DNA from 3 places in the Periweissella cryptocerci genome. Region 3 is predicted to be linked to each of the others. Evidence: predicted binding sites of a transcription regulator. Region 3 holds the regulator's gene; each other region holds the start of a gene.

Region 1 (10,167 bases), 230 kb from region 3:
CGGACAAACTCGTGATTTTGTTCGTTGAAGTTTCGATAGCTGTGGCATGAACTGGCGTATGTGATAGTGCGAGTGTCAGGCTTAGTGTGATAATGGTTAAAGTTATTAAACGTGATTTATACATATTTTACAGATTCCTCCATTTTGATAAGTAAAGGATACAATATTTTGAGGTGTTTGTGCCATATTTTCTTAAAAGGCGGTTTTCTTTCTTAAGATAAAATTATATGCCTTAAAGCAAGTCGATTTTGTCGTTTAAGCGCAAAAAACGTGGTTTAAGCAAATATGTGTCGCTGGGCGAAATTTCATTTATGATTATAGTAGGGGATATAATCATAAATGTAGATTATTGTTGGGGTAATCGTTTAATTAGGTTGGAAAATGAACGAGGAAAAGCGTAAATGACATTTTTGGGGATTAATAATAGTATCGTGACCGGAGTTTTAGGAATCATAATTGTTGGTACGATTGGGTTGCTGATTGACGCGTTATTGTTTCATTCAAAACGTAAAATCGTTTATCAAATTACGCAATTACGATTTGAACATGGCGAGAAAACGGGGCCGATGGTTGATGATAGTGAGTCACTAGCAACTAATATGACAATCCTATATAAAAAAATGTCATTTCGCCTGCAACTACAGGCGGGGACAATTGATCAGGTAGCGTTAATTTTGGCAGCACCGAACACGAAATTTGAATTAGATGCGGCGACTTGTAATGATATCATTCCGACAGAATTGGAATTAATTGATAATGGTACATGTTTTCGCGGCCCAGTGTATCGCGTAACCGCAGATTTTGACTTGCTAGTCGATGAGCCAATTAACTATCAGTTATTCTACGTAATTACGCAAGGATTGGGCGCCGCTCGGTTGGATTATTTAGTTGCTAAATTGGATTTGCATTGCTATATCCATACAAAATCATTCATAGCTAATGATGGTGGGGTAGCACAACGAGTTTTGGTAAGCGAGTGGGAGCCAATTATTAACTATCGGTTTTTGACTAGTGGGCAAACACCACAATTGAAGGCATTAACGTATCCAGATGGTGGCGGGCTGAATGTCAGTTTACGGATATTACGCAAGGATACTCGGTTAATTCAGACGATTCTTTATCCGCAACAGTTTATTGGCTAGCTAAAAAGTTAAGTTAACGTGAAAAAACAATTGTGATTAAGCGACTCATGATTGTTTTTGCGTGCTGATTCACAGAAAAGTCATCATTACTTCATGCAACTGTTAATTGTAACCGCTATTATGAAAAGAACGTATTAGTAAAACGTTTTATTAGATGGTAAAATATAATAGCGGCAGGCGAGCGTGTTGGCTACGGGGTACCGCATAGTAGCCATTAATCCAGACACGCACCTAGCAGAACGAATTAATTAAGTAATTATTTAAAGGGAGTATGTTTAGGATATGAAAAAGTTAATTAACGAAAATTTGTCAGTCAAATCAGTGCTTGTTTCACTGATCGGAATTTTCTTCATCTCAGTTGGGGTGGCATTTAATAGTAATACGGCATTGGGTAACGACCCGATTGGGATTTTTTACGATGGGATTCGCGCGATTTTAGGTTTGGATTTGAGTCAACTAGGATTCATCTCAAACTTCATTAATATTGGTTTGTTGTTAGTATTGTTCGTCTTGAATCGTAAATTAATCAACATTGGGACGTTCTTGTACATGATTCCTTATGGTTTCTTTGTATCAATTGGTAGTAAGCTCCATCCCATGATTTTTACTAACGATGCCTTAGTAACGCGTTTACTGTGTGGTGCGAGTGGAATTACGCTAATCTACGTTGGATTAGGTATGTTCATTGCTAGTAACATTGGTGTGGATGCATTCTCTGGCTTTTTCCTCACAATTGCTGAAAAGACCGGTTGGAGCATTCAACGTTCAAAAATTACGATGGATGTTTGCTTGACAATCATTGGCTTTGCACTTGGTGGTACCTTTGGTCTGATTACGGTTGTCTGCGCAGCAACTTGTGGCCCAGCCGTACAATTTTTAACAGCTTTCTTTAAAAAGGTGATCTACGACGTCAACCCAATCGCAGTGGTTGAAGAAGCTGTCGAAGGATTAGTTGAAGAAACACAAAATAAAGTTGAATTTGATTAGGTAATCAATGGGCGTCTACATAAATTTGTAGGCGTCTTTTTTGTTGAGGTTATTAATTTCTGGGCGATTAATATGAAAAAAAACGCAGCAACAAACTCCAAAAAGAGTCGTTTCTGCGTTTTTAAACTATTGTATTATGCTTCTACCTGATTAAATTCAGCTTCAATGGTTTTCAAGTCAGCAGGCTTGAGGATACTCATCATGTCTTCAAAAGCTGCATCAATTTCGTCAACGCTGGTATCGGCATGTTCATCGTACCAAGTCATGTATTCATCTTGGAGTTGTTCGATGGCACTCATATCGGGGTATTTAAGCCGTAATGCTTGAATGGTGCTAGTTTGGGCATCTTCCCAGGCATTGTTAGCGGTCGCCCATTCTTCGTACAAAGTAACAAAAGCTGTTTTCAGATTGGTTTTATTTTCACCGTCACGCAGGCTAAATTCAATTGTCTTATCGAACATTTTGTTTAAACGATCACTACCGGTACCATCATTTGCTTTGGCATAGAGGGTTGCCATAATTTCTTCAGTATCCATGTTTTCCATCCTTTAGGTTGCTTAATAATAATTAGTATACCTTATTAAGGGTTCATTCAAAAAATTTTCACATTTTCTTGGGATAATTAAGTTAACAAATTAAAACCACGAGGAAATTACAATGAAAATTACCCACTATGATGATAAATTTTATTATCCTGACCAAATCGTTGCGACGGTGGAGTTGGATGACAAGTACTACATGTATTCAGATTGTCGGGCGCGTAAAACGCTACAACGCGTACATCCAGCGTACATTCCGTCACGCACGGATGGAATCAGTTCTGACACCGTTGATTTTGGTATTGATGCTACTTGGCAACAAGCGATGGAGGCATTTATCCTAGCCAATGTCCATAGCGCTGATGAAGCGTATGAAAAAGGTGGTGTGACTTATTGATTTAAAAGCGGAAATAATTGAGATCCTTAAATCATACAAATTACAATTTGATATTTTTACACGGTTAACGGAGGGCAAAGCCTACGTTGACTATCTCGAAAAACAAATTGAAGAAGATTAAAAGTAGTGTATCCTGTGGAATTCGCATCGGGTACACTTTTTTGCATTGTGCTGAAAAATTTAAGCGCAAGATAGCGTAATTAGCCCAAGTACATACTTAACAATTTGTTTTCTTGCGAATTATTGTTCGTATGTATATAATAAAAGAAAACAAAGGGGAACGAATGTTTATGAAAGGGTGACGATAATGTATGACTACAGTAATGAACAGCATTCAGTGATATTTTTGATTGATATGAAGTCGTTTTATGCGAGTTGTGAAGCTGTATCTCGTGGCGATGATCCTTTGACGGTGCCGTTAGTGGTCGCGTCGATGGCTAAAAACACCGGTGCTGGTCTGATTTTGGCAACATCGCCAGCCGCTAAAAAGAAATACGGGATTACCAACGTGTCCCGAGTGAAGGACTTACCTGATGCCCCTGATTTAGTGATTGTTGAGCCCCGGATGAATTATTATATTGCCATGAATATGAAGGTTAATGAAATTTTTAAAGAATACGTGGCCGAAGAAGATTTACATCGTTATTCTATTGATGAATCAATTCTTGATTTAACACACTCGTGGAAATTATTTGGTGCGACACCAACTGAAGTAGCACACCGTATCCAACGCGAAGTCTTTGATAAGTTGGGATTGTATGTGACCGTTGGTATTGGTGATAATCCGACGTTGGCAAAATTAGCACTAGATTTAGTCGCTAAGCACGAAAGCACGATGATTGGTACAATTCATTATCAAGACGTGCCAACGGTATTGTGGCCGATTACAGAACTTGATGAGGTGTGGTCAATTGGACGCAGAACCGCAATAAAACTACGAGCATTAGGAATTAATTCGCTTGGTGATTTAGCCCATTATAATCCATATAAATTCAAACAAAAATTGGGGGTCATTGGACAACAACTATTTCTGTTAAGCTGGGGAATTGATCGGGCGGTTGTGCGTGAGAAAGTTTTTGCTAAGTCCAAGTCGTATGGTAATTCACAAGTCTTACCACGTGATTATCAAAGAGCGGCTGAACTAGTGATTGTGATTCGTGAAATTGCAGAACAAGTAGCAGCACGAATTCGCAAGCATCAGTATCAAGCAACACAGGCCTCATTATATGTAGGCTTTTCAAATCATAGCGCAGCTACGGGACGAAATGGTTTCACTAACCAAGTCCGAATTACGGCGACTAACAATTCACGTGAGCTGACTAATGCAATTTTCGAATTATTCCATAAAAATTGGGCCGGTGAACCAGTGCGCCATATTGGCATTTATTACAGTCAACTGGTTCCAGACGTTGGGCAACAATTAGATTTATTTACCGCTCCCGAACGACAAATTCAGAACAATCAGGTTGACCGAGTTGTTGATAATATCCGTAAGCGCTTCGGTTTTACTGCTTTGGTTAAAGCAAGTAGTTTATTAGCAGGTGGGACGGCAATTGAGCGGGCCGGGTTAGTTGGTGGTCATCGCGGTGGAAATAGCTATGAGTGAAGTTTATTTTGATGATGATGCGTACGATGAAGAACGGACCAATATTTTCATTCGCGATGCTAGTGACCGTGGCATGTTGAAATGGGGTGGCTTTTATCTGAGTGACCATACCAAGGTAATTGAACAAACTCAAGCAGATGAGATGGCCGTTGAGGCGCGCCAGCAGCATCCGCAACAATCGCTATCAGAAATTGGCCAAGTGCTACTACAGGCTCAGCTAAAAAATAAAACGGTGTTGTTACAACGTGCTAGTCAAGACCAAGAACATCACATTGCGGCTGACATTATTGGCAACCTCAATGGTTATACAGATACAGGAATTGTAATTGCTGAGACCCAAGTTGCTTATGACGATATTTGGTATGTGGAATTGATGGGATAGTTGCGTAAAGTTAGCAGAATTTATTTTCTGGGCCAATAAAAAAACGACCCCAAAAAGGTCGTTCGTAAATACGTTAGAGATTATTGTCTGCGATGCTAAAAGTTGGCTGTCCATTGATAACAGAATAGAGGAGGCTACTATGATCAGCAGGATCGATAACATTAACACTGGTCGTTGGCGAGATAGCACCAATCGCAAGTGAAATTTGCGTCACGTCCAACATATAGTCAGCCCAATCTGCAGCTGAGAGCTGACCATCAAGATATTCTTCAACTTCAAGTGCTTTATTGCCGATTGGCGTTAGATTAACGGTGTTTTCGGTTTTATTGTATTGAAAGATGTAATCATGGTCTGCTTGATTCTGATGGGTTAAGTATTCCCGAAGTGGCTTTGGTGTTAGCTTGTTTTCGGAAAGATTTGTGACATCAGTTTTATTAATTTGTACAGAGCTGTTTTGAGTAGTGGGATTAGTTTCCGCATTCTTTGATTCACACCCTGTCAAAGAAATCATTGCAAGCATTATAAATGCAATGGTAGTAAATTTAAATGTGCGTAATGTTTTCATTATTTTGTCCATCCTTTCAGTATTGTCCCTAATACGTATGAAAGAAGTCCAATATTCCTTACCTTCATTTTATCGAAGTTGGTTGAATAAGTGAAACTATAAGCCTTAACTAGTAATAGCTGTTAATTGGGTTAAAGTTAATATACGATATGTTGTTATATACAAACAACAACAAACATGGCTATTGGTTATTGTTATTGCCGCGTGATGTTAATGCTTTTTGTGCATAACAAGTAGCGCATTGAAAGCTACGCTAACGAATTTGAATGAAATACACAAAAAAGCCGGAGACGTGCTTTCATATTCACGAATATGACTAAACTAGTGTAAAATGAATAGTATGATGAAACGGAGGAAGGTTGACGGTGTTTAATGGATTAAAATTAAAACAGGTACGTGAATTACATAATCTAACTGTGGAATATTTAGCAGAGCAATTAGAAAGTAACGCGAAATTTTTTCGCAATGTAGAAGCGGGTTTCATGCAGCCACCTATTGAGATTGTAAATGATTTGGCAGAATTCTTTTTTGTACAGCCGGATTTCTTTTATGCGGCAAGCTTTTTAGAAGATAGTGTCGATGAAGAAGCAATATTTTTTGATCGCGATGACTGGAAATTACGTACAAAAACGAAGGCACAATTACGCCGGGTGCAGTTTGTTGATGCGATTATTAACCGGGCAGCAGCCGGATTAGTTTTTCCTAAGTTCACAATCGATGAATTGCGCAAATACGCGTTAAATCAGTATTTGCTAGGTACAAGTATCGCCACAATTGCGGAAACAGTCCGCGAAAAATTAAAAATACAACAAAATTATGAACTTTTGCAAGCGTTGGAAATTGCTGGCATCCGCGTACTAGACTATAAGACTGATACTGAAATTAAGCCATATAGTTTGTGGACGGATAACGGTACGGCGTATATTGCTTTTGGCAATGCGCTGTACGCACAAGTTGATCGTAATTTTGTCTTGGCACAACAGCTTGGTCATTTACTATTACATCAAGGCATTGATATGAATACAATTTCGGCGCAAGATTTTCGTGATTTGACGCATGAAGCGATTGAATTTGCATATGAACTGTTGTTACCGACGGAAGAATTTGTGAAGACGTTTAATAAAGCAATTAAGGATCCGACGCATTTGGTTGAGTATTTGCCAATTCGAGAGCATTTTCAGGTTTCTGTGAAAAATATTCAACGCCGCGCTTTAATTTTGGAGATGTATGAACCAGATGTTGCAGGCAAGCTCATGACGGAATTACGGCGTGAAAAATGGGAACGTCGTGAACCCGGTGATGATACTGATATGATTTATTTGGCCGGCCGGAATATTTCAATTTTGACGGGACTCTTTAGAATGTCACCAATGACATTAGCGATGTTTTTAAAGGAGTTCCAGATTAAACTTGAATTTTTACAGTCACTATTCGGTACTAAAATGGAATATTTAGAAGACTTAGAGAATCCAGCCGTCAAACCAGACGGAAAGCCGAAGCAAACTTATATGCATTTGTTATAAATTGCTGGAATTAAAATGTAGCCTAATTCACATTGTGAGTTGGGCTTTTTGTTATAGTTGAGCGTAAGCGTTTTCAAAATTTGCTGATTATTGATATACTTAAATCAATGAAAAAATATTTTGCGGAACCACATTAGGTATCCGAATTAAATAAGGCGATAAGGTGTCACTAAGATACCGGACGCGTGGTATTTACGAAATAAGAGGAGCTGGTTGGGCATTCTCGTGTATGGAAAATGGAATAAGACAAGAGGAGAAAATACATGACAGAACGAACTTTAGTAATTGTTAAGCCAGATGGTGTGCAACGAGGCAAAACCGGTGATATTATTCGGCGGATTGAACGTAAGGGTTATTGCCTAGTGGCTTTAGAAATGGTCCAAGCAACGGAAACAATCTTGCGAGAACATTATGCAGAGCTGGTTGAAAAATCATTTTTCCCAGAAATTGTTAGTTATATGACGGAAAGCCCCGTAGTTGCAATTATTATTGAAGGTGAGAATGTGGTAGAAGGTTGGCGTTCATTAATGGGAACGACCATGCCCACACAAGCAGCTCCAGGAACTGTGCGGGGGGATTTCGGGCGTGATTGGCCAGGCAACGCGGTTAAAAACGTTGTGCATGGTTCCGATTCACCAGCCAGTGCGGAACGCGAAATTGCCATCTGGTTCCCAAACTTAGCTTAATGAAATAACTAAATAAGAAGTGTAACAAAAGGCGGTTTGCGGCCTTTTGTTGCATATTAATAAGCCTGATTTCTACCTTAATAAGGAGAAGTCAGGCTTATTTTGTGGGCTGGATAAGTTATGTTCCAGCCCATAGCTCATGGCTTTAGGTGCTTACAGATGGATTGGAGCTATGACGAGCGTTTGCAAAAGAATGACTGCAAACTCGGCGGGGGTTTCCGGGTTGTCTTTGTTAAGCCAGTACGCAATCATGGATAACATGCTGGTAACAATTAGTTCTTCAACATAATCATCTGGGACAGCAGACATTGATTCGACAATATCTGCATGAAAGAGGTTACGGCGAAAAAGCATGGTATGAAACTTGTCGTGCAATGATTTACGAAAATCGGCGTAACCGGCATTCGTCGCAAGACCATGAATTGATTTACGCAAATTAAACGCATTGACTAAGCCGGGCTCCAGATGAACCGCTAAGCTCGGAATATCATGGTTGCCATGTTGATAATCATCTACCATCGCAATTAAACCATCACGGGTCTTAGTCCCAAGCTGTTGGAGAATGACAGCTTGGGTTTGTTTGCGTAACGCGTAAATATCTTCATAGTGGACGTAGAACGTTCCGCGACTGACACCAGCTTCTTTGACGAGCATATTAATCGTGATTTGAGTGAAGTAGTGCTCGTTTAATAAATGTAAGAAAGCTTGCCGGATTTTTTCTTCAGTCCGCTTATTGATTGCTGTTTGTTTCATAATGACCACCTCATAATTTCATTGACCGGATTGGCGCGTTAGATGGATCGATTTTTCAATTTTAATTGCATCACATTCAGTGTTAATTATCAAAAATATTGTACCATAAAACGTTGAACAATATGTACAATATTGTACATTGAACGCCGGTCTAATGCGATTTACAATAACTTATATATTGAACAGGTTGTTTAACGAATGCAATTTTAATGTTTGGAAATCTGAATGTAATAATTAAAAAATACAGTCGAATGTAAAACGATTTTAAACCGTTTTAAACTTGGACAGTTCTGTAATTAAAATTATGAGGAGCTAACTGGGTATCCGAGTGTAAGAATTATGAGGAGGAAAGAGCAATGGTATCGATAGAATGGCGTCGCGTACTAAAAAGTAAATTTTTGTTAATTGGCGCAATTTTAGTTGTGTTATTGCCAGCAGTCTACGGAATGATTTTTGTGGGCTCAATGTGGGATCCATATGGGAAGGTTAATCAATTGCCCGTGGCGGTTGTAAATCAGGATGAGACAGCCCAAATTAATGGCAAACAACTCAAAATTGGTGATGAATTAGTTACCGGAATGAAGAAAACGAAAGCGCTAGATTATCATTTTGTCAGCGAAGCAACCGCGCAAAATGGTTTGGAAAAAGGCAAGTATTACATGGTTGTCACGTTTCCAAAGGATTTTTCAAAAAATGCAACAACGGTGTTAACCAAGCACCCCAAGCAAATGGTCTTGAAATACGATACCGCAGCGGGGCGTAATTATATTGCTGAGAAAATGACATCGCAAGCCGCTTCAATATTAAAGGAACAGGTTGCTGCCAATATTACGAAGTTATACGCCCAAAGTATCCTCGATAGTATTCACAAGACAGGTCAAGGAATGGCGAAGGCTGCCGATGGGAGTCAACAACTTGCTAACGGCGGACAAAAACTCGCTGATGGCAGTGGCAAACTAACTAATGGCCTTGATGAATTAAATGATCAGATGTTGTCATTTTCAAATGGTCAGGAAACTTTGAGTTTGGGTTTAAAGAAGTATTTGGCAGGCGCGACCGAATTAGCTAGTGGTAGTCAAAAAGTCGCAACTGGTACGGCCGCATTTGCTAAGAATTTAAAAAAGGTGAATACCGGTGTCCAAAAACTTAATCAAAATTCACAACAACTTAATGCGGGAGCCAAGGCCGCCAAGAATGGCACTAGTGAATTGCAAACGGGTAGTGCACAACTGACTAGCGGATTAAATGAACTGGCGGGTAAAATTGACACTACCAGTTTGAAACAATTGCAAAGCGGAAGCAGTGATTTTGCTAGCAACATAGCGGCTTTAAGCAAAGCTGCAACGGCTGGCGCGACTGCTGGTGATCCTGGCTTAGCAAAAATTGCTCCACAATTGGCAGCCTTGAGTTCAGGTTACCAAGCAAAATTAAACCCTGGCGTGCAAGCAACAACGACAGGGATGACAACAGTAAAGACTGCCATCACTAGTAAGTTACAACCTGGTTCACAAAAAGTGACCAGTGGTCTTGGAAAAATGACGACAGGATTACAGAACTTACAAACTGGCTTAACAACTTATACTGGCG
Region 2 (10,167 bases), 1.2 Mb from region 3:
TGGCTGGGCGGGTCGCATTTGGTTCCGTGAACGGGCGCGATATGGTGCAACTAAAGAGTAGTTTATTACAAGTTCCTAAGTTGCAAGCCGTGTTAGCCAATCTGGATAACCAAGTGTTCAATGCGTTGACGGAAAAGCTTGATCCAGTTGCCGATGTTGCTGAGTTAATTGAGGCGGCGATAACCGATGAACCACCACTGTCTGTTACCGATGGGGGTATCATCAAGGACAACTATTCAGAAAAACTGGATCAATACCGTGATGTCATGAAAAACGGTAAACAATGGCTAGCCGAATTGGAAACCAAAGAACGTGAAGCGACAGGCATTAATGGCTTAAAAATTGGTTACAATCGTGTCTTTGGTTACTATATTGAAGTTACTAAATCAAATATTGCCAAGCTTGATCCGAATCGTTATGAACGCAAACAAACGTTAACCAATGCGGAACGCTTCAGCACGCCTGAACTAAAGGAACGCGAAGCTTTAATTTTAGAAGCCCAAGAAAAATCAACGGTGCTAGAATACGAAATCTTTGCACAAGTTCGTGATGTGGTTAAAGCCGCCATCACACGGTTACAAGCCCTTGCGAAAGCAATTGCCGAACTCGATGTCCTGCAAAGTTTTGCGGTCGTAGCTGAAACGTATCATTTTGTGAAACCATTGTTCACGAAGGGGCATGATTTGGATATTACCCAAGGCCGGCACCCCGTAGTTGAAAAAGTTCTGGGCCGCCAAAGTTATGTACCAAATGACGTCGTAATGCCAACGGATGAAACCATTATGTTAATCACCGGACCTAATATGTCAGGTAAATCGACATACATGCGCCAGTTAGCATTAATTGTAATTTTGGCGCAAATGGGTTCATTTGTGCCTGCTGAAGCGGCCACCATGCCGATTTTTGATCAAATTTTCACGCGTATTGGTGCGGCTGATGATTTGATCTCGGGGAACTCAACATTCATGGTGGAAATGGCTGAGGCCAACAATGCCTTGAAAAACGCCACCGATAAATCATTGATTCTTTTTGATGAATTAGGTCGTGGAACGGCAACTTACGACGGGATGGCACTTGCCCAAGCGATTATTGAGTTTGTGCATAATAACGTACACGCCAAAACCTTGTTTAGCACGCACTACCACGAATTGACGGTTTTAGCTGATGAATTACCTCAATTACAAAATGCCCACGTGGGTGCAATTGAACAGAATGGGAACCTTGTCTTCCTTCACAAGATGGAAGCTGGTCCAGCCGATCAAAGTTACGGGATTAATGTGGCTAAATTAGCTGGCATGCCTAATGTGCTGTTGCAACGGGCATCAACAATTTTAGAGCATCTCGAAGATAGTGCTAATGAGTTGCCAATGAGTTCTGCCACAGTTGAAGTTGAATCAGTGGCAGTTGAACCGGTAGTTGCGGTCGTAAACACACCGGAACCCCAACCAGTCCATGATGAGCAGCTTGCATTATTTAGCGATGAAGTAGTTGATCCTAAAAATGCGGCTGTTATCAATGAACTTAAGGGTGTTAATCTTGCAATGATGACACCACTTGAAGCGATGAATAAACTGTTTGAATTACAACAAAAATTATAATTTTAGACACGATTAGTCCCAGATACTGATTTATTTTGCGCCGCTAGTTTCAGGGTACTTTCAAGTTAGTGGCGTAACTGTTAGCACACGAGATGACTAATCAAGCCTAAATTAATTACTGAAAAAATGGCAAGTTGAAATTAGATTACCGACAAAGGAGCGTTTATGGCTAAAATTCATGAATTATCAACGATCCTTGCCGACCAAATTGCGGCAGGTGAAGTTGTTGAACGGCCAGCTTCGGTCGTTAAAGAGTTACTGGAAAATGCGTTGGATGCCCATGCCACCCAAATTGATATCTTATTGGAAGAAGCAGGCGTCAAGTCAATTCAGATTGTTGATAATGGCGATGGGATTGACTCTGAAGATGTGCCAGTTGCATTTCGCCGGCACGCAACTTCTAAGATTCACGACCGCCAAGATTTATTTAAGATTAGAACTCTCGGTTTTCGCGGGGAAGCCCTACCTAGTATTGCCTCAGTTGCAGATGTTCGGTTAGTGACTTCTACGGGCGCTGGTGCCGGTGATGAATTACACATTAGCGGCGGTGAAATTAAGGAACAAAAATCAGCGGCAGCACGCAAAGGAACGGACATTACCGTCAGTGATTTGTTCTTTAATACACCGGCGCGCTTGAAGTATTTACGGTCGCAAGCAACGGAACTCTCCAAGATTGTCGACATTGTCAATCGATTGGCAATGAGCTATCCGGATGTAACTTTCCACTTGTCACACAATGGCAAGGACTTATTGCGCACGGCTGGAAATGGTGACTTAAAGCAAGTTTTCGCAGATGTGTATGGTATACAAAATGCCCGCAAAATGCTGGCAATTAATGGTAGCGATAATGATTTTACGATTGATGGTTATGTGTCATTACCAGAATTAACACGCGCATCTCGTGAATACATTTCGGTCTTGATTAATGGTCGTTACATCAAAAATTTTGCCATTACTAAAGCGCTAATTAAAGGGTATGGCTCAAAGCTGATGGTTGGCCGGTTCCCAATGGCGGTCATCAATATTAAAATGGATCCGCTCTTGGTCGACGTAAATGTCCACCCCACCAAGCAAGAGGTCCGGTTGAGCAAAGAAGCTGAACTGGCGGAATTATTGACACGTTTGGTGAGCGAAAAACTTGGTTCGATTAATTTGATGCCAGATGGTTACCAGAATTTAATGGAACACGCGAAGGCTGAAGAAACACCGCAGCTTAATACGAGTGATGCCCAAGCAACCGTCTCAGAAAATTTGCCAGTCGATTTCTTGACGCAATTGAATCAAGCATCAGCGAAGTACACATTAGGAACTCGTGATGGTGCTCACCTGCAAAAAGATAAGCCCACAAGTTTGCCAGATGCCTTACCAAGTGATGCAACGGTGCAACCAATTGTGGTAAAAACGCGTGCCGAGTTAGCTTCAGCGCGGGTAAAATCATTTGCAACACGCTATGCAGATGAAAAAATCACAGCATTCGGAGCCAAAAGTGCACCAATTGCTCAAGCACAAACGGAAATCGATTTACATGTGATGCCTGAAAATTTGAGTACAATGGCGGAAAATGAGCAAACGAATGGTGGTGAGCGCTTCCCTGATTTACAATATATCGGGCAAATGTTTGGGACGTTTTTGTTTGCGCAGGGACCAGCCGGATTGTATCTGATTGATCAGCACGCAGCGCAAGAGCGAGTTAAGTATGAATATTATCGTGAAGAAATCGGTAAAGTCGCAACTGACCAACAACGCTTGTTAGTACCACTGGTATTGGATTACCCAATGGTGGACGCGATTAAGTTACGCGATCATGAACATGAGTTGGAGGCGGTCGGTTTGTACTTGGAACCATTTGGGGATAATACATTTGTCGTGAAGCAACACCCCACATGGTTTGTGGAAGGACAAGAAGAAGCCACTATCCGTGAAATGGTTGATTGGCTTTTACGCGATGGCAGTTTAACCGTTGCGCAATTCCGTGAAAGAACGGCCATTATGATGAGTTGTAAAAGGTCAATTAAAGCGAACTGGCACCTTGATGATTTACAGGCCAAAGCATTAATTACCCAACTAGCCACAACCCAAAATCCGTTTAATTGCCCACATGGTCGCCCAGTCGTAGTCACATTCTCACTGACTGATATGGAAAAAATGTTTAAGCGCATTCAAGATTCCCACGAATCATGGGTTGAATATGATAACCACCCTTATTAGTTTAGGAAAACTGGCTAACGGAGTGGAAGTTCGATGTAACGTTGACCTTGCCTTGTGGTGGTAATAAAACGCAGTTTCAGATTAACAAGGTCAATATTATTTTAGTGGCACAAACGTTCGTATGTTTGTGTTACTATGGTACATAGAAAATTTTTACGAGGAGCTTGCATATGTATGAGTATTTAAAAGGTTCAATTACCGATGTGATGCCTACCCACGTGGTAGTTGAAGTCGGTGGGATTGGCTATAAGTTATTTACAGCGAACCCATATCGTTACGCGCTAGACGCAGTGGTAACGATTTATGTTGAGCAAATTGTGCGTGAAAATGAAATCTCACTGTATGGTTTTTTCGATGCAACTGAGAAAATGCTCTTTAATAAGTTACTTAATGTTTCTGGGATTGGACCTAAGTCAGGCTTAGCAATCTTGGCTAATGCTGATCATGGCTCTTTAATTGCAGCAGTTGAAAGTGAGAACGTTGATTACTTGGTTAAATTCCCAGGAATTGGTAAGAAGACGGCGCAACAAATTGTCCTCGATTTGAAGGGGAAACTTGAAGATATTCCTGGCGTTAAACCAGACCTGTTCAACGAAGCAATGGAATTACCAAATGATACACAAGCATTAAATGATGCCTTAGCAGCGCTGGAAGCATTGGGTTATGGTAAACCAGATATCAAACGCGTCCAAAAACAATTAGCGAAGTTACCACAAACTGATACGCAAAGCTATTTGAGTGAAGGCTTAAAGCTATTAGTGGGTTAGGTACTGGCGTAACTACGTGCATATTCAGTAAGGTGTGCAATTTAGAATAAAGAAATAAAAAATACAGTGAACACGAGTAATTATTGCGTGATAACGGCGAATAAGCTGAACTGAGAAAGGGTGCGATTATGGATGAGTATGAAGATGAAAATATATTAACGGGAGCTGTCCAGGATTTGGGTGAAGTGTCACTTGAAAAATCATTGCGACCACAATATTTATCGCAATATATTGGGCAGCAAGCAGTTAAGGATGAATTGAGTGTATATATTCAGGCGGCTAAAGCGCGTTCTGAATCACTCGACCACGTCTTATTATATGGACCACCTGGGCTTGGGAAAACCACATTAGCGATGGTGATTGCTAATGAAATGCAAGTCGGCATTAAAACGACTTCTGGACCAGCCATTGAAAAGCCTGGTGATTTGATTGCATTATTGAATGAATTAGAAGCCGGTGATATTTTATTTATTGATGAAATCCACCGTCTGCCAACACAAGTTGAAGAAATGTTGTATTCGGCGATGGAAGATTTCTTTGTCGATATTGTGATTGGTCAAGGTCCAACTGCCCATCCAGTCCATTTTCCACTGCCACCGTTTACATTAATTGGGGCAACAACCCGCGCGGGGATGCTATCAGCGCCACTGCGTGATCGTTTTGGAATTGTTGCGCACATGGAATATTATACGGTGAGTGATCTCGAAGAAATCGTCAAGCGAACGGCGGGAATCTTCGATACAACAATTGTTGAATCTGGTGCTCATGAAATTGGTCGACGCTCACGGGGGACACCGCGGATTGCTAACCGATTATTCAAACGGATTCGGGACTTTGCTCAAGTGGCAGATAAAACGGCAATTGACCGTGAAATAGTTGACTATGCCTTAAAATTATTGCATGTGGATAGTGAAGGCTTGGATGCAACGGATGTCAAATTATTAACGACAATGATTGAGCAATATCATGGTGGACCAGTTGGAATTAGTGCTTTAGCAGCTAATATTGGTGAAGAAGCCGAAACCCTGGAATCAATGTATGAACCATATCTGATGCAGATTGGCTTCTTACAGCGGACACCACGTGGTCGAGTAGTAGCTGGGATTGCCTATCAGCACCTTGGCTTTGCTTGGTCTGAAGAAGAATAGTACTAACATGGAATAGAAAGAAGTATAAAAATGGGATACCAACTTGAAGATTTTGACTACGATTTGCCACATGAATTAATCGCCCAAACACCTTTGAAGCAACGTGATTCTTCGCGCTTGTTGGTGTTGGACCACGAAACTGGGGCATACGAAGATAAGCACTTTTATGATATTTTAGCTGAATTAAACCCTGGTGATGCCGTGGTAATGAATAATTCCCGCGTTTTACCTGCGCGTTTGCACGGTGAAAAACCAGAAACGCACGGTCACGTTGAAGTGTTGTTATTGAACAATACGGAAGGTGATACTTGGGAAACTTTAATTAAACCTGCCAAAAAATTCCCAGTGGGTCAAGAAATTAAATTTGGGAATGGTGAATTGACGGCGATTGTGACCGAAGAACTTGAACATGGTGGCCGGATGGTCGAATTTCATTACGACGGCATTTTCTTAGAAATTTTGGAAGCGTTGGGTGAAATGCCATTACCACCATACATCAAAGAAAAACTTGCGGATCAAGAACGTTACCAAACGGTTTATTCAAAGGTCAACGGTTCTGCTGCTGCCCCAACCGCTGGTTTGCACTGGACGCCAGAATTATTGGCTAAAGTTGAAGCTAAGGGTGTTAAGTTAGTTGAATTAACATTACACGTTGGTTTAGGGACATTCCGCCCAGTTGAAGAAGAAAACATCGAAGACCACAAGATGCACAGTGAATTTTACCAATTAAGCCAAGAAGCCGCTGATACTTTGAATGAAGTGCATGCGAACGGTGGCCGTGTCATTGCCACCGGAACAACATCAATTCGGACATTAGAAACAATCGGGACGAAGTTCAATGGTAAGTTACAAGCTGATTCAGGATGGACTGAAATCTTCATCAAGCCAGGCTACCAATGGACAACCGTTGATGCTTTCATCACTAATTTCCACTTACCAAAATCAACGTTGGTGATGTTAGTGGCTGCCTTTACTGGGCGTGAAAACATCTTGAACGCTTACCAACACGCCATTGATGAAAAATACCGTTTCTTTAGTTTTGGCGATGCAATGTTTGTTAAGTAATTTTAGTTAGTTTGGCGATTTAGCAATGTTGACATACAAAAAGGGAGTTTAGATTAAATGACAGAACCTGCGATTAAATATCGTTTGATCCACGAGGACAAACATACCGGCGCGCGGTTGGGTGAAATTATCACGCCTCACGGTACGTACCCAACACCAATGTTTATGCCGGTTGGTACACAAGCATCTGTGAAGAATATTTCTACCCGAGAACTCAAAGAAATGGGTGCCGAATTTATCTTAGGGAACACTTACCACTTGTGGTTACGACCAGGGGATGAATTAATTGCCGAAGCTGGTGGGCTACACAAATTCATGAATTGGGATCAACCAATCTTAACCGATTCTGGCGGTTTCCAAGTCTTCTCATTGGCCGGCAATCGGTCAATTAAAGAAGAAGGGGTTACTTTTAAGAACCACTTGAACGGTGACACGATGTTCCTTTCACCAGAAAAGGCGATGAGTATCGAAAATAATCTTGGTTCAGATGTTATGATGAGCCTAGATGAAGCTATTCCATACTTTGAGACTTATGATTATGTCAAAAATTCAGTTGAACGGACGTCCCGTTGGGCTGAACGTGGCCTCAATGCGCACCGTCGTCCTGAAGACCAAGGTCTATTTGGGATTGTCCAAGGAGCAGGATTCAAGAGCTTGCGTAAACAATCCGCTGCTGATTTAGTTTCAATGGACTTCCCCGGTTACGCGGTGGGCGGGTTGTCAGTTGGTGAATCAAAAGTTGAAATGAATCGTGTCCTTGATTTCACCACGCCACTTTTACCTGCTGATAAGCCACGTTATTTGATGGGGGTTGGCTCGGCTGATTCCTTGATTGATGGTGCCATGCGTGGGATTGATATGTTTGACTGTGTTTTGCCAACGCGGATTGCGCGTAAAGGAACTTTGATGACCCACCATGGTCGCTTAGTTGTTAAGAACGGTAAGTATAAGGCTGATTTCCGGCCAATCGACGATGAATGTGATTGCTATGTGTGCCAAAACTATACCCGTGCGTACTTACGGCATTTGTTTAACGCAAATGAATTGCATGGGCAAAACTTGGCGTCATATCATAATTTGTACTTCTTGTTGAAAATGATGGAAGATTTACGGACGGCGATTGCCAATGACCAAGTCCTAGAATTCCGTGAAATGGTCTTTGCCCAATATGGCTTTGATCAAGTAAATGCGCGAAATTTCTAAAAATGTCCAATTCAAGCCGTTTCGCTTGACTTAAATTGTGAATTTCCTGTGAATATCACGACATGGCGCGGTTTTTACGGTACAATATTAGTTATAGAAAAATGCTGGTAATGCAATACAGCTGAAAAAGGAGTACTAACAACTATGGGTACAATGCAAATTATTATTATGGTCGTCTTGTTTGGTGGAATGTTCTTCATGATGAACCGCTCACAAAAGAAGCAACGTGATGCCCGCACACAAATGGTCGACAACATGCAACCAGGCGCGCGCGTAGTGACAATTGGTCGCATGCACGGTGTCGTTGAATCAGTAAATAAGGCCGACAAGACCTTTGTACTTGACGCTGATGGTGTTTATTTCACCTTCGACCTTGACGGTGTAGCTCGCGTTGTACCTGCTGAATCATCAGTAGAAGCTGCAACAACTGACGAACCAGTTGAAGTTGATGCCGAAATCACTGACGTCGACACAGACGCTACTAGCGATATCGCTAGTGGTGAAGACAACAAGTAAGCATAATTAAAGGATTACAAACTTAATGTTTGTGGTCCTTTTTATTTTGTGTTGGCTTCAAAGCACCACGGCTCTATTTCGTATGACGTGGGATTGAATAGACCTGGCCACTACGTGCCGGTAAATTACTTGGCGCACCACGCTAGAAGCAGCCTCCCAAGCCAAAGTGCGGTCTTGAGAAGTTCGGATAAGCTGGGAGTCTAAGGAATAAATTCCTAAGACTCCTCATCTTATCCTCAGCGGAAATATGTGCTGCACACATATTCCCCCAGTCGCAGTGTAAAGGCTACGCCCGCCAAGTAATTTACCGGCACTCCGTTAGTTAGGTATAATGCTCCAACTAGTGAATACAATTACCATTCACAGACCTCAGTAGTATGGAAAATACAGTGACAATATAACCTGAGTAATTCGATGATTGAAGAGTACAGAAACGACAATCCTGCGCTAGAATAAATAGAACATTTATGTCGTGTTGCATCGCAGCGTCGGCTTTAAAGCAACACGATGGTTAGATAAAAACCGAACAAGTGTTTTAAAAATGGGTTAAATGCGTTAAAATTATTAAGCATGATTAAGGCAACTAATGGAGTCGCTTTTTTCAGATTCTTGGCTAGCTGAGCCAAACAATACATAAATATCTGAATTGAAGGGCGAACTTAGATGGAAATTCCTTTACATATTGATACAAGCCGGAAGATTATTCATGTTGATATGGATGCATTTTATGCGCAAATTGAAATGCGTGATGATCCAAGTCTCAGAGATAAGCCGTTGATTTTAGCACGGGATCCCAAACTAACCGGTGGACGAGGGGTCGTGGCGACGGCCAATTATGTTGCCCGTGAACTTGGCGTACACTCAGCCATGAGTTCAGCTGAGGCAAAAAAGCTCGCACCAAATGGTATTTTTTTAACGCCAAACTTTGATAAGTATCGGGAAGCCTCGGCCCAAGTTCATGAAATTTTTCATGAATATACGGATATTGTCGAACCGATTGCTTTTGATGAAGCGTACTTGGATGTGACTGAGAATAAGAAACACATCGAGAGTGCCGTGGAATTAGCGCATGAGTTACAGCAAGAAATCTGGGCAAAACTGCACCTAACTAGTTCAACTGGGGTGAGTTATAACAAGTTTATCGCAAAGTTAGCTTCGGAATATAATAAACCAGCGGGAGCAACATTTGTCCTACCTGGTGATGCGGTGGCGTTTTTAAGTCAGCTACCGATTGAAGATTTTCGTGGCGTTGGTAAAAAGACCGTGCCAATAATGCACGAGTTAGGGATTATGACTGGGGCTGATTTATTGAAACGCTCAGAAAGTGAGTTGATGCAAAAATTTGGTAAGTTAGGCTACCAATTGTATCGACGTGTTCGTGGGAGTGATGATCGACCTGTCGAATGGCAACGTGAACGCAAGTCAATTGGTAAGGAAGAAACGTTTAATCACGAATTAGCTACCCAACAAGCGGTGGATACCGAATTTAAAATCATTGTGGAAAAACTAGTGGCAAGTTTAAAACGCCATCAACGACATGGTAAAACACTCGTGGTGAAAGTCCGCTATAGTGATTTTGAAACCGTAACTAAACGGGTGACACAGACTGATTTCTATCCCGTTGATGTGGCGCAAATTTTATTCGCAGCGCAAGGAATATTT
Region 3 (10,167 bases):
GCAACAGTTTGGTCGCCATCCTTAACGAATGGTTGGTCAGCTAATGAGATTTCAGCAAGGAACTTGTTCAAACGACCTTCAACGATCTTTTCCTTAATGTTATCTGGCTTGCCGGCCATGTCTTCAGCGTTCATTTGAACTTCTTTTTCGTGAGCAACTACATCAGCAGGTACTTCTTCACGAGAAACGTATTGTGGGTTGATGGCTGCAACGTGCATTGCAACGTCCTTAGCAGTTTCTGCATCGGCACCGTCAAGCAATACAAGTGATGAAATACGGCCACCCATGTGTGAGTATGCACCGAAGTTTTGGTCATCAGTCTTTTCAACAAGTTCAAAACGACGGAGTGAAATCTTTTCACCAGTGATTTGAGTAGTGTGGATGATCATTTCGTTCAAAGTTTCATCTTCGCTAACTTGCAATGCAAGCGCAGCATCAACGTCAGCTGGCTTGAGTTCAACGATAGCGTTTGCAACAGCGTGCAACAAGTCGTTAAATTCTTTGTTACCGGCAACGAAGTCAGTTTCTGAGTTCAATTCAACGATTGCAGCAGTGTTACCCTTAGATGCAACGTAAGTCATACCTTCAGCGGCGATACGATCACCCTTCTTGGCAGCCTTAGCCATACCTTTTTCGCGCAAGAAGTCGATAGCAGCTTGCATATCGCCTTCAACTTGAACAAGGGCCTTCTTGGCGTCCATCATTCCGACACCAGTCTTTTCACGTAATTCTTTAACTTGAGCAGCAGTAATAGCCATGAGTAGTTAAATCTCCTTAAGTTTATAATTTATATCGTATCTATTGTACCTTACTTTAGGCCAAAATAGCAGTCTAAAGTTTAATTCTGTCGTGCTTTTTTCATAAAAATAGGCCGCCACGCGGTTAAACCCCTAAAGGTTCAGCAACAAATGTGGTAGCCTACTTCATAATTAATGATTACTTAGCTGAGTTGTTACCTTCAACAACAGCAGCAATTTCTTCGATTGATTCAACTGATTGGTCTGCACCAAATGAGTTTTCGTCAACCTTGTCTTCACCTTGGTTACCTTCGATGATTGCATCTGCCATCTTAGCAGTGATCAAACGAACGGCACGGATAGCATCATCGTTTGATGGAATCTTAACGTCGATGTCATCTGGATCTGCGTTAGTATCAACCATAGCTACGATAGGAATGTTCAACTTGTGTGCTTCTTGAACAGCAAGTTGTTCCTTACGTGGGTCAACGATGAAGAGCAAGTCTGGAACCTTAGGCATATCAGCGATACCACCAAGGAACTTTTCAAGCTTAGCAGTTTGCTTAAGAAGTAATGAAACTTCCTTCTTAGGCAAGCGATCGAAAGTACCGTCTTCGGCCATAGCCTTGAGTTCCTTCAAACGTGCAATACGCAATTGAATAGTCTTCCAGTTAGTCAAAGTACCACCCAACCAACGGTGGTTGACGAAGTATTGACCGGCACGAGTTGCTTCTTCAGCAATCGCGTCTTGAGCTTGCTTCTTAGTACCAACGAAAAGCACAATTGCGCCATCCTTGGCTGCATCGCGAACGTAGTTGTAAGCTTGGTCAACAAGCTTAACAGTCTTTTGTAAGTCGATGATGTAGATACCGTTACGTTCAGTAAAGATGAATTCCTTCATCTTTGGGTTCCAGCGACGGGTTTTGTGACCAAAGTGGACACCGGCTTCAAGCAATTGCTTCATTGAGATTACTGCCATGAGTAATTTCCTCCAGAAATTTGTTTATTCCTCCCCTAGCCGCACTTGTCGCTGGACGATCGCTCGCAACCCAGTCAACATTAGCTAAGGTGTGAATTGGCTTTTTAACACCGAAAAATAGTTTATCAAATATTTACCGCCTGCGCAAGTCTTTTTTCTTATTTGCGGTGCGCGAAGCGTTGCACATCCACGCCATGCTCAGCGAGGTAGCCCACTTTCTTTTCCCGGAGTTGGTGTTTAAAGTGCCACTCAGCCGATAACGCATCATGTTTATTATCAAACGCTTCCGCATAAATCAATTCGAGGGGGTGTTTACTTTTTATTTTAGTGAATTTAGCCCCCTTAAATGCTTGGTGGGCTGCAAAACGTTTGCCGACGTCATCGGTAAAGCCCCCGTACAAAGTTTTGTCGGCAGCGAGGATGACGTAAAAATAATATGGTTTATTCGCCATATAAAGCCTCATGGACGTGTTTCGTGTATGATCCGTCAGCATTGTACACAATCAATGGTTCGAGGTAACGGACACCACCTGGGCGGCCATCTTTGATTGCTTCGACTAACACCATGTTAGCTTCGCGGTCAATTTTGGAATGCACCATCTGAATACGCTTAGGTGCCAAGCGGTGCGCGCGCAACTCATCAATCAAATCTAAGAAGCGATCGGGCCGGTGGACAAAATAAACCTTACCATTCGTCTTGAGTAATCGACTGGCCACATCCGTGATTGTTGCTAAATTGGTTTTGATTTCGTGGCGTGCGATGGCCAAGTGTTCATTCGGATTTTTTGTCGATTGAGGTTCATCCACAAAATATGGTGGATTACAGAGCACTGTTTCAGCGGCACTCGGCTTAATATGCTCGAGCGTATCGGCTAAATCAATATTCAATACGTTCATGCGCCCATCTAAATCATTCAAGACAATTGACCGTTGGGCCATGTCCGCCAAACGGGGCTGAATTTCCACTTCGGTAATTGTGCCGGCGGCTTTCTTGGCAAAAAACAGTCCCACTGCCCCATTGCCCGCACATAAATCCACTGTCAAACCATGACCACCTTTGGGCGCTTTGGCAAATTCGGACAGTAAGACGGCATCCAATGAAAAAGAAAACACCGCATCACTTTGAATTATTTTGACATCTTTACTATATAATTGATCAATCCGTTCGTCCGCATTTAATTTAATTTCTGCCATCTGATATTATTCCTTACTTGCTTTACTACCTGAAATTTTGCATACTTAACGTTAAATATGAATTACTTTTAAAAAGGAGTGTGAATATGCTTTATTCATTTTTGCGCGGTTTTGCTCGCGCCCTGTTATATATTATCAATGGAAAACCTCAAATTCGCAACTACGATAAATTACCCGAAGGTACTTATATCTTAGCCGGTCCACACCGGACTTGGTGGGATCCAATTTACTTTGCGTTAGCCGCGGCTCCATTGAAATTTAGTTTCATGGCTAAAATCGAATTATTCAAGAACCCCATCCTAAAATGGATTCTCGTTGGCGCTAATGCCTTCCCCGTTGACCGAGCTAATCCTGGTCCATCAGTGATTAAAACTCCCGTCAAGAACTTGAAAAGCGGCGATCTCGGCTTGATTATCTTCCCTAGTGGTTCGCGTCACAGTAACGACATCAAGTCTGGTGCCATGATGATTGCGAAATTATCTGGCAAACCAATCGTGCCCATTGTCTATCAAGGACCTTTGACATTTGGCGGCCTGTTCAAGCGTAACAACGTTGAGTTGAACTTTGGTGATCCCATTTACATCGATCGCCGTGACAAATTAACGGAAGCGCGCGTCGAAGAAATCGGAGCTCAAATGCAAACCGCCTTTGACGCCTTGGATAAAGAGCTGAATCCGGATTTCGTTTACGTTGACCAACACCCCGAAAAAGCGAAAATCCCCGAAGAATAACTGGTTACGTACCATGTTAACCACACGCATATTATAAATAAAAAGCCATGACTTAGCGTCGTGGCTTTTTTATTTATCTTACTTGTTGTTACGCATAGATGCCATAACTTGGTTCAAACGCTTTTGTGAAGGTGTTTGACCCATTGAAATCATCATTGAGCGAATCATGTCTTCGGAAATTGGTGGGTTCTTCTTCAAGTAAGTTTCCATATACTTACGAGCAATGAAGAAGCCAGCAACTAAACCGACAATCAAAGCAACGACAATTAATACGATTGCGAGCGCTGTATTCATGTCTTTTCTCCTACATTTTAAAGTTCATATTCTAGTTTACTTTATTCTAACACAGAAAAAAAGGGCTAATCGTCCCGTAGCCCTTTCTTTCGTTGAATTTCACGTACTTTTTCAGGGGTAACTTCTTTGCCGTTATCGTCGAAGACTTGCATCATTTCAACTTGTGAACGGAAAGACTTCCGAAAGTTTTCCAAAAACTCTTCACGCAATGCTTGCCGTTCCAGTTCTTCACCTTCAGTTAAGCCTTCTTTTTTACGTTTTGCACCTAATTCGTTAATTCGTTGGCGTAACTTTTCTGCTTCCAAAGTCAGGACCTCCTATTGTTATTAATAGACTGAATTCCGGTATAAGCCAACCACTTTACCTAAAACCGTGACATCCGTCAAAATAATTGGCGCCATCGTGTCGTTTTCCGGTTGTAAGCGGAAGTGATCACTTTCCTTGAAGAAGCGCTTAACAGTTGCTTCATCCGTGTCGGTCATTGCGACCACAATATCACCATTATCAGCATGATCTTGCTTACGGACGATGACCTTATCACCATCGAGAATACCAATATTAATCATTGATGTTCCCCGCACGTTGAGCATGAATAAATCGCCATCATACGCTTCTAAATCACTAGGCAATGGAAAGAACTCATTCGTCCGTTCTTCAACGGCCAAGATTGGTTCCCCTGCCGTAACGACCCCTAAGACCGGAATCTTACCTGGCGTTGCTGAAACCCCAAGCATTTCAAGGCCTGGTGGTGTGATTTCAATCGCCCGGGGTTTTGTTGGATCCTTTTTTAAGTAACCCTTTTTTTGTAGGCGGTCAATATGGCCATGGACCGTTGATGTTGATGATAAGCCGACCGCTTCACCAATTTCACGGACTGTTGGCGGATAACCTTTTTGTGATTGCTTCTCATAAATAAATCGAAGCACTTCCATTTGTTTGCTTTCGCCGCGTACCATGCGATCACCTCTTTCACTGTTTTCAGTTCATCTATTATTTATAGTATACCGAATAGTGAAGAACATTTCAAACGAACGTTCGTTATTTGTTCGATATTTTTTGCATAAACAGCTAATACTCGTTCTAAAATTACGAACACGTTAGCTTTCAGCGTCCTCAAGTACGTAATCGCTGTAGTAAGTCTCGATAAATTGTTCGAGGTTCATTGGCTTAGCTGGCAAAATTTGGCGACTATTAACTTCTGGGTTCCCCGTAAAGGTAATTTCATCAATTAATTCATAAACATCAATCACTTTGCCAACAACATCATACACTTTTTGCCCGTCTTCTTCATACGCTGGACTAAGTTGTGTCTTTTCGGCTAATTCCCGCAAGTAAGCCACGTCTTCAGCCTGTGTTTCATCTAAATCTGCCAAAAAAGTAATGACATCAAAAAACGGTTCTGGTTCATTGCCAACCATCGATTGCGTCACAATCGTAACTGCGTGTGTACTCATAAATTTTTCCTCTTCTTTTTAAATGTTGCTTCTATAGTTTCCAGCGTGGTGCGCTAAGTGATTTACTATTTATTCTAGCGCGGGATTTGGATATGTGTCTCAGTTCGATTCCCACTACGAGGCTGGAACCAGTCTGGACACCGTGATGGAAGACAAGCATTTGAAGCCACAGTGCGGTCTTCAAATGTTTGCGAAGCTTGGTTCGCTAACGCGGTAACCATCTTCACAAATCCATAATCAGTAACCAAACCCGTTACTGATTATGCCATCACGGTGCGAGCTAAAGTCCAGCCTCTTCGTTAATTTGAGTAGGCAGTCTGACTAGTAATATGCCCTAATCCTTGTCGCTGCAAGTTTAGCAGTAATCAATAATTCCACACTTATCTAGCGGAGTGACTGAAAATCACTTTGTGGCCGGCAGGCTTTACACCGAAATGGGACGTGACACCACGTGTCGGGTTTGTCGCTGAGGGTAGAGCCGACCGGGCCTTATTTGTCCAGCGTAGCTACAAATGTGAGCAGTCTTTTGGCTTTAGCCATTAGACTGCCAGCTATCCCGAATTGCCCAAGACAGACATCCAGCCTGCAAGGCTAATCTAATCGCGTTAGGATTAGATTCAGTATTTTGTGCAACAAAATGCTGGGATGTTTTGCGTTGCCGGTTCGCAGGCATAAGCACATACTGGCTTGGGAGGTTGCTTCCAGCGTGGTGCGCCAAGTAATTTACTGGCACGCAGTGGCCAGTGGCCAATTTTATTCAATCCCACGTCAGACGAAATGGGGCCCACACTTTGCTAACAAAGTGTGCAAAGAAAAAGGATTCGCATCACTGCAAATCCTGATTCACTGTTAATTAAGCTTCGAAGTTGTCATCATCGTCGAGGAAAGTGTTCAACACCTCTTCAACCATTGCCCATTCTTCGTCGTCTTCGATTGGTTGCAAGTCGCCTTCAGTTGCTTCGCCGTCTTCATCAGGGTTAAATGCAAAGGCTTGGATATCAACTTCTTCGTCTTCTTGAGTACCTTCTGGATAAAGCAAGATGTATGACTTACCGGCAAACTTGTTGTCAGTATCGTCTTCATCAGCAGTAAATGTAAACAACACGTTAAAGAGTTGTTCCGCACCATCTTCATCAACTAAGGTGATTTGTTGTTCTTCTGGTTCTTGAGCCATGGGGTTTCTTCCTCACTATTTCGTTAATTTACCGTTAGCATCCAAATAATTTTGGAGAATTAAGCTAGCGGCGAGTTTATCAATAACTTGCTTGCGTTTCTTACGCGAAGTATCAGCTTCTTCAATTAACATGCGTTCCGCTTCAACCGTTGTTAAGCGTTCATCGATAAAATCGACGGGCAAGCCAAAAGTTTCGACTAATAAATCACCATAAGCCTTGGATGCCTCAGCACGAGGTCCCAAGCTGTTGTTCATGTTCTTTGGTAAACCCAACACAAAACCAGATGGCTTGTATTCAGCAACCAATTCTTTCATTCGGTCAATTCCGAATTCTTTTTCATCCTCATTAATGCGGATGATTTCCACGCCCTGTGCGGTCCATCCCATGATATCACTAACCGCAATTCCGACCGTGCGTGAGCCGATGTCTAATCCTAGTAAACGACTCACTTACTCAAGTAACTCTTCACAAGCTCTTCGATGATTTCATCGCGCTCGTGCTTACGAATTAAATTACGTGCATCATTCAAACGTGGGATGTAAGCAGGATCACCAGAAATTAAGTAACCAACAATTTGGTTAATTGGGTTATAACCCTTTTCTTCGAGTGCCTTGTATACCGTTTGTAATGTTTCATGCACGTCTTTGGGTTGTTCATTGCCAAAATTGAATAAGGCTGTCTTGTCTAACGAACTCATTTGGCTACCTCCAGACAAAAAACTTTGATATTTGTAATTGTAAACGTAATCATAAGTAAAGTATAGCCCAATCGCTTAGGATTACCTTTCATTTTGATTACAAAAGATTGAAGATTTAGTGTTCTGCCAACCAATCGTGAGCAGCCGTCAACGCAGCTTGAATCCCAGATGGGTTCTTACCACCGGCTTGGGCCAAATCAGGGCGACCACCACCGTTACCACCAACAAGTGGCGCAACGGTCTTAATCAAATCACCAGACTTCATCCCCGCTTTAATTGCGGCTGGACTCATCGCAACAATCAAGTTGACCTTATCTTCACCAGTGGCGGCAATTAAGACCAACACATCTGAAGAATTATTTTCTTTCCATGAATCAGCCATTGAACGCAATTGATCCATACCAGAAACTTCCAGTTGTGCAGCAATTAAGCTGTGACCATTGACGTCTTCAGGATTATCAAAGATACTTGCCGCTGCTTGGTTAGCCAACTTAGCTTCTAAGCTGTTAACTTGGCGTTGCAATTCCTTCAATTGGTCTTGCAAGGCGGCCACTTTGACTGGTGCGTCTTTTAGTTGTGGCGCTTTAACAGCATCCGCAATTTGTTGTAATTCATTTTCGTGTTGCTTCATCAAGTTAAATGCTGCAGTTGAAGTGACGGCTTCAATCCGGCGAACACCGGCACCGATTCCTGATTCACCAACAATCTTGAATAAACCAAGTTCACTGGTGTTATCAACGTGGGTTCCACCATCAAATTCAGCATTAAAGTCACCGATTGAAACGACCCGGACTTTTTCGCCATATTTTTCGGTAAAGACGGCCACGGCACCAAGCTTTTTAGCGGATTCAATATCAGTTTCGACCCATGAAACTTTCAAGGCTTCTCCGATTTTATCGTTGATCAATGCTTCGATTTCATCAAGCTTTTCAGCTGGCACAGCACCATTGTACGTAAAGTCATAACGCAAGTATTCCGGTGTCACCAATGAACCAGCTTGGGTTGTGTGGTCACCTAAAATGTTCCGCAATGATTGATCCAACATGTGCGTAGCCGTGTGGTTTTTAGAAACTTTCAAGTGGAACTCGCGGTTAACATCTAACTTGTAGGTGTCCCCAGCCTTGATTTCTTTTAAGACCTTCACAGTGTGCAAATGTTGGCCATTTGGTGCCGTTTGGACATCTTCAACTTCGGCCACAACTTCACCATCAGCATTAATAACAGCCCCGCGGTCAGCAATTTGACCACCCATTTCAGCATAGAATGGAGTCTGATCGAAGACAACTTGAGCCATCATACCGGCAGTGGCATGATCAGCTAATTCGCCATCAACAATTACGTCTTTCAAGATGGCGGCATCAACCGTCAAATCAGTCCAACCGACGTACTTAGATTCGGTGTGCAAATCAGTCAACAAGACGTTTTGGACACCCATTGACTTCATGTCAGCCCGGGCAGCCCGCGCACGATCACGTTGCGCTTGCATTTGGGCATCAAAGCCGACGCGATCAACGTTCAAGCCTTCATCTTGCGCGTATTCTTCAGTCAATTCATATGGGAAGCCGTATGTGTCAGAAAGCTTAAAGGCAACTTCACCAGGAATCGTGCCTGCATCTTTTTCTTTGACATCCGCAATCACCCCATTCAACATCTTCAAGCCGTCACTCAAAGTCGCGTTAAAACGCTTTTCTTCTGCCGCAACGACGCTTTCGATGTATTCAGCATTTGCCAAAACTTCTGGGTAATATGATTCCATGATGTGACCCACAACTGGCACAAGTTGCGTCAAAAATTCGCCGTTAATGCCTAGTTTACGACCATGCAAGACTGCACGACGGAGCAAACGACGGATAACATAGCCGCGACCTTCATTTGATGGTAAAGCACCATCTGAAATGGCAAATGTAACCGCCCGGGCGTGGTCAGCGATAACCTTAAATGACACGTCAGTCAAGGCATCGTCACCATATTTCACGCCGTTTCCCATTTCTTCGGCTTTGTGAATAATTGGGAGGAATAAATCAGTTTCAAAGTTAGTACGGGCGTGTTGGAAAACTGAAACAACCCGTTCAAGTCCCATCCCCGTATCAATGTTCTTGTGGGGCAGTTCTTCATACGTGTTTTCTGGGGTGTGGTTGAATTGTGAGAACACAATGTTCCAGATTTCGAGGTAACGTTCATTTTCACCACCGGGGTACATTTCAGGATCTTCATCAGGGAGATCTTGGAATTCTTGCCCACGATCATAGAAAATTTCCGTATCGGGACCTGAAGGACCTTGACCAATATCCCAGAAATTATCTTCAACTTCGTAGATGTGGTCCGCTGGCATCCCAGTTTCAATCCAAATCCGCTTGGCATCTTGATCTTCGGGGTAAACTGTCGCATACAGCTTTTCAGGATCCATGCCATACCATTCAGGTGATGTCAACAGTTCCCATGCCCAAGGAATCACTTCTGGTTTGAAGTAATCGCCAATTGAAAAGTTCCCCATCATTTCAAACAAGGTGTGGTGACGCGCTGTGTGCCCCACGTTTTCAATATCGTTAGTCCGAATTGACTTTTGGGCGTTGGTAATCCGCTTGTTTTCAGGCACAACTGAACCGTCGAAATATTTCTTCAACGTTGCGACCCCTGAGTTAATCCATAACAATGTTGGATCATCCTTTGGAATTAATGATTGTGATGGTTCAATGCTGTGGCCCTTTGATTCAAAGAACTTTAAAAACATTGAACGAATTTCTGCTGATGATAATTCTTTCATCGATAAATATCCTACTTTCCAAAAATAAATTAATCGTATCACACCCTTCTCGGCGCCTAGTTTAACACTAAATACCGCAAAGAACGTAAAAAAAGACCCCTGCCTACAGAGACGCGACCCACGTGGTACCACTCTGCTTGCA

The links. The regulator LexA, encoded in region 3, represses DNA repair genes until DNA is damaged. The targets are predictions, from matches to a motif close to CNAACANNTGTTNG.
Region 1: EQG49_RS01095 (Y-family DNA polymerase) is a predicted target of LexA. The motif match lies at 3,302-3,315, and genes of this name have one in related genera.
Region 2: ruvA (Holliday junction branch migration protein RuvA) is a predicted target of LexA. The motif match lies at 3,917-3,930, and genes of this name have one in related genera.

Annotation. Positions count from the first base shown of each region.
Region 1 covers NZ_CP037940.1:235,174-245,340, reverse strand. The annotation lists gene EQG49_RS01120 (hypothetical protein) at 1-124, opposite strand, end outside; gene EQG49_RS01115 (hypothetical protein) at 402-1,142, shown strand; gene EQG49_RS01110 (YczE/YyaS/YitT family protein) at 1,425-2,129, shown strand; gene EQG49_RS01105 (hypothetical protein) at 2,264-2,665, opposite strand; gene EQG49_RS01100 (hypothetical protein) at 2,787-3,065, shown strand; gene EQG49_RS01095 (Y-family DNA polymerase) at 3,373-4,671, shown strand; gene EQG49_RS01090 (DNA polymerase III subunit alpha) at 4,664-5,053, shown strand; gene EQG49_RS01085 (hypothetical protein) at 5,127-5,618, opposite strand; gene EQG49_RS01080 (helix-turn-helix domain-containing protein) at 5,984-7,141, shown strand; gene ndk (nucleoside-diphosphate kinase) at 7,405-7,827, shown strand; gene EQG49_RS01070 (TetR/AcrR family transcriptional regulator) at 7,981-8,580, opposite strand; gene EQG49_RS01065 (YhgE/Pip family protein) at 8,937-10,167, shown strand, end outside.
Region 2 covers NZ_CP037940.1:2,292,928-2,303,094, forward strand. The annotation lists gene mutS (DNA mismatch repair protein MutS) at 1-1,598, shown strand, start outside; gene mutL (DNA mismatch repair endonuclease MutL) at 1,764-3,806, shown strand; gene ruvA (Holliday junction branch migration protein RuvA) at 3,977-4,573, shown strand; gene ruvB (Holliday junction branch migration DNA helicase RuvB) at 4,702-5,721, shown strand; gene queA (tRNA preQ1(34) S-adenosylmethionine ribosyltransferase-isomerase QueA) at 5,752-6,786, shown strand; gene tgt (tRNA guanosine(34) transglycosylase Tgt) at 6,844-7,989, shown strand; gene yajC (preprotein translocase subunit YajC) at 8,143-8,505, shown strand; gene dinB (DNA polymerase IV) at 9,169-10,167, shown strand, end outside.
Region 3 covers NZ_CP037940.1:461,357-471,523, forward strand. The annotation lists gene tsf (translation elongation factor Ts) at 1-758, opposite strand, end outside; gene rpsB (30S ribosomal protein S2) at 937-1,716, opposite strand; gene EQG49_RS02070 (GIY-YIG nuclease family protein) at 1,875-2,168, opposite strand; gene EQG49_RS02075 (tRNA1(Val) (adenine(37)-N6)-methyltransferase) at 2,158-2,910, opposite strand; gene EQG49_RS02080 (lysophospholipid acyltransferase family protein) at 2,997-3,641, shown strand; gene EQG49_RS02085 (YneF family protein) at 3,720-3,935, opposite strand; gene EQG49_RS02090 (DUF896 domain-containing protein) at 4,001-4,240, opposite strand; gene lexA (transcriptional repressor LexA) at 4,262-4,891, opposite strand; gene EQG49_RS02100 (hypothetical protein) at 5,033-5,389, opposite strand; gene EQG49_RS02105 (DUF1292 domain-containing protein) at 6,243-6,563, opposite strand; gene ruvX (Holliday junction resolvase RuvX) at 6,579-7,013, opposite strand; gene EQG49_RS02115 (IreB family regulatory phosphoprotein) at 7,010-7,261, opposite strand; gene alaS (alanine--tRNA ligase) at 7,377-10,025, opposite strand.